Microbaculum marinisediminis: one gene and its partner. The protein of the gene in region 1 interacts with the protein of each later gene in a pairwise test. Links are inferred from orthologs where the notes say so. Each region holds a gene or a part of one and is shown on either strand. Other genes may lie near its edges.

The links.
Region 2: the proteins of MUB46_RS09820 (region 1) and MUB46_RS21445 interact in binary tests that used the Escherichia coli proteins (3 or more experiments, as listed by UniProt). The link is inferred for Microbaculum marinisediminis from one-to-one orthologs.

What each region holds. Positions count from the first base shown.
Region 1 is NZ_JALIDZ010000004.1:198,321-202,283, reverse strand. What follows is about bases 1-3,447. They hold MUB46_RS09820 ([protein-PII] uridylyltransferase), read left to right. Parts: upstream 1-400; coding sequence 401-3,247; downstream 3,248-3,447. Other genes in these bases: murJ (murein biosynthesis integral membrane protein MurJ), read left to right, coding at 3,314-3,447; mutS (DNA mismatch repair protein MutS), read left to right, coding at 1-404. Also shown: more of murJ, read left to right, coding at 3,448-3,963.
Region 2 is NZ_JALIDZ010000012.1:104,885-107,719, forward strand. It holds MUB46_RS21445 (P-II family nitrogen regulator), read left to right. Parts: upstream 1-1,166; coding sequence 1,167-1,505; downstream 1,506-2,835. Other genes in the region: MUB46_RS21440 (NAD(P)H-hydrate dehydratase), read right to left, coding at 1-918; glnA (type I glutamate--ammonia ligase), read left to right, coding at 1,625-2,835. UniProt on the Escherichia coli protein: P-II indirectly controls the transcription of the glutamine synthetase gene (glnA). P-II prevents NR-II-catalyzed conversion of NR-I to NR-I-phosphate, the transcriptional activator of GlnA. When P-II is uridylylated to P-II-UMP, these events are reversed.

The DNA of each region.
Region 1 (3,963 bases):
TGGCGCGCCTGCACAACGCCACCGTCCGGGTCAAGGAGTGGAAGGGCGAGGTGGTGTTCCTGCACGAGGTGGTGCCCGGCGCCGCCGACCGCTCCTACGGCATCCAGGTCGCCAAGCTCGCCGGCCTGCCCGCGCCGGTGCTGAGCCGCGCCCGCGAGGTTCTGGAGCGGCTGGAGGAGACCGATCGCCGCGCCGGCGCCGCCGGCCTTACCGACGATCTGCCGCTGTTCGCCACCCACGTGCGATCGGCCGCCGCGGCGCCGGTGCCGCCCGCGAATGCCGCGCTCGTGCAAAGGCTGGGCGGCGTCTCGCCCGACGAGCTGACGCCGCTTCAGGCGCTCGAGATGCTATATGAGCTGAAACGTCTCGCCGAGACCGGAGGGGACGGTCAGGACGCCGGATGAACAAGCGCTTGACGAACAAGTCGGCTCGCAACCTCGCCGAAATCGCCGATCCGGACGCCCTGGCCGGCGAGCTGGCGGACTTGTTCGAAAAGCACGGCGCCGGCAACGACTTCCGCGCCGCCATGCTCGCCCACCTGAAGGCGTTCAGGGCGCGCGGCCACGAGACGATCGAGACATGGCTGTCTGAGGACGGTCGCGGCCTGGACTGCGCGCGCCGCATCGGCGCGCTGCAGGACGCGATCATCCAGGGCATCTACGCCTTCACCACCAGCCATCTCTATCCCGTCACCAATCCCTCGTCGTCGGAGCGGCTGTCGGTGATCGCGGTCGGCGGCTACGGCCGCGCCACCATGGCGCCGGGCTCCGATGTCGATCTCCTGTTCGTACTGCCCTACAAGAAGACCGCCTGGAGCGAGAGCGTCTGCGAGCAGATGCTCTACACGCTGTGGGACATGGAGCTGAAGGTCGGCCACGCGGTGCGCACCGTCGATGATTGCGTGCGTCTGTCGAACGCCGACATGACCATCCGCACCTCGATCCTCGACGCCCGCTTCATCTGCGGCGACCGCGAATTGTTCGACGAGCTCGAAGATCGCTTCCAGGCCGATGTCGTCGCCGGTACGGGGCCGGAGTTCATCGAGGCCAAGCTCGCCGAGCGCGACGCCCGCCACACCCGCTCCGGCGAATCCCGCTATCTCGTCGAACCCAACGTCAAGGACGGCAAGGGCGGCCTGCGCGACCTCCAGACGCTGTTCTGGATCGGCAAGTACTTCTACGGCGCCGACAGCGGCGAGGACTTGGTCGAGGCCGGCGTCTTCGACAAGTCCGAATCCCGCCTGTTCCGCAAGTGCGAGGATTTCCTCTGGGCGGTGCGCTGCCACCTGCACTTCATGACCGGCCGCGCCGAGGAGCGGCTGACCTTCGACCTGCAGCGCGGCATGGCGACGAGGCTCGGCTACCTGCCGCATCCCGGCGTCCGCGACGTCGAGCGGTTCATGAAGCACTATTTCCTGGTGGCCAAGGACGTCGGCGACCTGACCCGCATCTTCTGCAACGCGCTGGAGGTGCAGCACGTCAAGCGCACGCAGGTGCTGTCGCGGTTCATGCAGCGCTTCCGCCGCCGCCGGCCGGGCAAGCTGTCGGACAGCGACGACTTCGTCATCGAATCCGACCGCCTCAACATCGCCGACGACTTCGCCTTCGAGCGCGATCCGGTCAATCTGATCCGGCTGTTCCATCTCGCCGACAAGTACAACATCCCGTTCCACCCCGAGGCGCTGAAGATCGCCCGGCGCTCGCTCAAGCTGATCGGTCCGAAGCTCAGGGAGAACGAGGAGGCCAACGCGCTGTTCCTCAAGATCCTTACCTCCCGCAACGATCCGGAGGTGGTGCTGCGCCGCATGAACGAGGCCGGCGTGCTCGGCCGCTTCATCCCGGATTTCGGCAAGATCGTCGCGCTCGTCCAGTTCAACATGTACCACCACTACACCGTCGACGAGCACCTGATCCGCTCCGTCGGCTTTCTGGCCGACATCGATCACGGCCGCCTCGCCGACGACCATCCGCTCGCCAACGAGATCATCCGCACGATCCGCAGCCGCGACGTGCTCTATCTGGCGCTGTTCCTGCACGACATCGCCAAGGGCCGCCCGGAGGACCATTCGATCGCTGGCGCCCGCGTCGCCCGCCGGCTCGCGCCGCGGCTCGGCTTCTCCGCCGCCGACACCGAGACCGTCGCCTGGCTGATCGAGCACCATCTCGACATGAGCATGATCGCCCAGTCGCGCGATCTCGCCGACCGCAAGACCATCGAGGACTTCGCCGCCACGGTGCAGAGCCTGGAGCGGCTGAAGCTTCTGCTGATCCTTACCGTCGCCGACATCCGCGCCGTCGGCCCCGGCGTCTGGAACGGCTGGAAGGGCCAGCTCCTGCGCACGCTCTATTACGAGACCGAGCCGGTGCTCGCCGGCGGACACAGCCAGGAGCAGCGGAAATTCCGCATCGAGTCGGCCCGCGCCCGCCTGCGCGAGGAGCTGGCCGATTGGCCGCAGGCCGAGTTCGACGCCTATTGTGAGCGCCACTATCCCGCCTACTGGGTGCGCACCGACCTGCCCCGCCAGATCGAGCACGCCCGCTTGCTGCATGCGATGGACGGCGAGGGTGGCAAGCTCGCGATCCGCGCCCGCCCCGACGAGTTCCGCGACATCACCGAGATCACGGTGTTCGCGCCCGACCACCCGCGGCTTCTCTCCATCATCGCCGGCGCCTGCGCCGCCTCGGGCGCCAATATCGTCGACGCGCAGATCTTCACCACCTCCGACGGCTATGCCCTCGACACCATCTTCGTGTCGCGCGCGCTGCCCGAGGACGCGGACGAGCGCCGCCGCGCCGAGCGGATCGGCAAGGTCATCGAGCAGGCGCTGGCGGGCCAGGTGAAGTTGCGCGATCTCGTCGGCCAGCGCGCCGTCGCCAAGGGGCGGATCCGCGCCTTTTCGGTGGAGCCGGACGTGCTCGTCAACAACACCTGGTCGAACCGCTACACCGTCATCGAGATGTCGGGCCTCGACCGCACCGGCCTGCTCTACCAGCTCACCGACGTGCTCGCGCGCCTCAACCTGAACATCGCCTCGGCCCATGTCGCCACCTTCGGCGAGCGCGCCGTCGACGTCTTCTACGTGACCGACCTGACCGGCCAGAAGATCACCAACGCCAACCGCCAGGCGGCGATCCGCCGCCGCCTGCTGCAGGTCTTCCAGCCCCAGAAGGAAGGCAGTAAGGAAACCAGTAAGGACGGTGGCAAGGACGGGGCTAGGTCCGGCGCCAGGGCGGGCGAGGCGGCATGACGCCGCCGATGACGGCGCGTCCCGTTTCGGATAGTGTCCCGCGCTCACGCGCCTGAAGGGTTTTCCATGGCACTGTTACGGCATTTCGCGACTGTCGGCGGCGGCACGATCGTAAGCCGCATTCTCGGCTTCGCCCGCGACGTGCTGACCGCCTCCGCGCTCGGCACCGGGCCGGTCGCCGACGCCTTCTTCGTCGCCTTCCGCCTGCCCAACCTGTTCCGCCGCATCTTCGCCGAGGGCGCGTTCAACGCCGCCTTCGTGCCGCTGTTCGCCAAGGCGCTGGAAGGCGAGGGCGCGCGCCAGGCCCGCCGCTTCGCCGAGGAATCGCTGGCCGCGCTCTTGTTCGCGCTGCTCGTGCTCACCGCGCTCGCCGAGATCGCCATGCCGGTGTTCATGCTGGTGCTGGCGCCCGGCTTCGTCGAGGATCCCGGCAAGTTCGGCCTCTCGGTGCTGCTGACCCGCATCACCTTTCCCTATCTCACCTTCATCTCGCTGGTGGCGCTCCTGTCGGGCGTGCTCAACGCGCTCGGCCGCTTCGCCGCCGCCGCCTTCGCCCCGGCCCTGCTCAACGCGGTGCTGATCGGCGCCCTGCTGACGATCCACGCGGTCCAGGCCGACGGCAGCGAGACCGCCGGCGTCTACCTGGCGATCGGCGTCTTCATCGCCGGCGTCGCCCAGCTTCTCATGCTCGGCTGGGCCGCCCGCCGCGCCGGCAT
Region 2 (2,835 bases), on another replicon or contig:
CGCCGGACCGATCAGCACCGCGTTGCGGCGCGCGTCCTCGAGCGCGCGCGCCAGCCCCGCCACCCCCTCGGCCTCGGTCAACATCACGGCGGTGAGATGGGCGGCATTCGACGGCAGCGCCGCGGTCGGACTTGCGACGGTGACCAGTCCGGCACCGATGCGCAGGGCCGCGCGGGCGGACAGGCGTGCCGCGCCGGTGTTCCAGGGCCCACCGCTGACCACCAGGGCGTGGCCACGATCGTATTTGTGGCTCTGTGGACGCGGGCGCGGCAGGCGATCCCCCCACAATCGCGGCCCGTTCGCGTATGTTTCGGGGGCGATTTCCTCCAGGACGCCGTCTTCGATGCCGATTTGGGCCAGTTTCAGCTCCCCGCAGAGCTCGCGCCCCGGCAGCAGAAGATGCCCCGGCTTGAGACGGAAGAAGGTGACGGTTCGCGTCGCCCGCACCGCAACGCCTCGGATTTCGCCGCTGGTTCCGTCCACCCCCGAGGGCACGTCGACGGCCACGACCGGTACCTGCGATCGGTTGATCGCCGCGACCACCGCGGCGACGGGCCCCTCGATCGGCTTGGAGAGCCCGGCGCCGAACAGCGCGTCGACAATGACCCCGGCCTTGCCGATGCTGTCGGCCGAAAGCGGCTCGACCGCGCCGGTCCAGCGCGCGGCCATTTCGGCCGCATCGCCCGTCAGCCGCGACGGATCGCCCAGCAACGCGACGCGCACCCTGCGGCCCGCCGCCGCCAGATGCCGCGCGGCGACGAAACCATCGCCACCATTGTTCCCCGGACCGCACAGAACCAGAACCTCGCGCCCCCGGTTCAGCGCCAGGGTCGCGGCGGCGACCGCGCAGCCGGCGTTTTCCATCAAAATTTCGCCGGGAACGCCGCCTTCAATCGTCAGGCGGTCGGCCTCCCCCATCTGGATGGTCGTCAGCAGTTCGTTCACCCGATACCTCCACGGAGACCCATCGGCTTGACCATTTCTTGTGCGGTTGCCTGTTTTTTCATCCCACATTTCCGGAGTAGAATGCCCGTTTCACAGGCACCCTGTCACATCCCCTTGAAAACACACCGTATTTTTTATTACGCGGATTTGGCACAAGCCATGCTAACCGAATGCCGGGCATCCCTCCGATCAGGAAGCCCCACGCTAGGAGTCACGTCCAGATGAAAAAAATCGAGGCTATCATCAAGCCGTTCAAACTAGACGAGGTAAAGGAGGCCCTGCAGGAAGTGGGGCTGCAAGGCATTACCGTGACCGAGGCCAAGGGGTTCGGTCGCCAGAAAGGCCATACGGAGCTCTATCGGGGCGCCGAATATGTCGTCGATTTTCTGCCGAAGGTGAAGGTCGAGGTCGTCCTCGGCGACGACCAGATCGACAAGGCGGTGGAAGCCATCCAGAAGGCGGCGCAGACGGGCCGCATCGGCGACGGCAAGATCTTCATTTCGACCATCGAGGACGCCATCCGCATCCGCACGGGAGAGCGCGGCGTGGACGCCATCTGATCGGAGAAACCGGCGCCCGACCGGGATCGAACCGCGTTTCGCGACAGTTCAGACCACGAGCACCGGCGCCAAATCCCAACCAGACCCAGGATCCAGCTGGAAATTAAAGAGGTAGTCAAATGGCTGAAGCTAAGTCCGTTCTCAAGTCGATCAAAGAGAACGACGTCAAGTTCGTCGACCTGCGGTTCACCGATCCGCGGGGCAAGATGCAGCACGTCACGATGGACATCGCCGTCGTCGATGAGGACATGTTCGCCGAGGGCGTCATGTTCGACGGCTCGTCGATTGCCGGCTGGAAGGCGATCAACGAGTCCGACATGACGCTGATGCCCGACCCCGAGACGGCGCATCTCGACCCGTTCTTCGCCGCGCCCACGCTCGCCATCATGTGCGATGTCCTGGAGCCGTCGACGGGCGAGGCCTATGACCGCGATCCGCGGTCGACCGCCAGGAAGGCCGAGGCCTATCTGAAGCAGACCAAGGTCGGCGACACCTGCTTCGTCGGTCCCGAGGCCGAGTTCTTCGTGTTCGACGACGTCCGCTTCTCTGTCAGCCCCTACAATACCGGTTTCGCCATCGATTCCTCGGAGCTGCCGTCGAACACCGGCACCGAGTATGAGGCCGGCAACCTCGGCCACCGTCCGCGCACCAAGGGCGGCTACTTCCCGGTTCCCCCGGTCGACTCCGCCCAGGACATGCGCTCCGAGATGCTCTCGGTCATGGCCTCCATGGGCGTGTCCGTCGAGAAGCACCACCACGAGGTCGGCGCGGCCCAGCACGAGCTCGGCATGAAGTTCGACACGCTGACCCGCAACGCCGACAAGATGCAGATCTACAAGTACGTCGTGCATCAGGTCGCCAACGCCTACGGCAAGTCGGCCACCTTCATGCCGAAGCCGATCTTCGGCGACAACGGCTCGGGCATGCACGTGCACCAGTCGATCTGGAAGAGCGGCAAGCCGGTCTTTGCCGGCAAGAAGTACGCCGGCCTGTCCGAGCAGTGCCTCTACTACATCGGCGGCATCCTGAAGCACGCCAAGGCCATCAACGCCTTCACCAACCCGCTGACCAACTCCTACAAGCGGCTGGTGCCGGGCTACGAGGCGCCGGTGCTCCTCGCCTACTCGGCGCGGAACCGCTCGGCCAGCTGCCGCATCCCGGTTGCCTCCTCGCCGAAGGCCAAGCGCGTCGAGATCCGCTTCCCCGATCCGGGCGCGAACCCCTACCTGTGCTTCAGCGCCCTGTTGATGGCCGGTCTCGACGGCATCAAGAACAAGATCGATCCGGGCGACGCGATGGACAAGAACCTCTACGACCTGCCGCCGGAGGA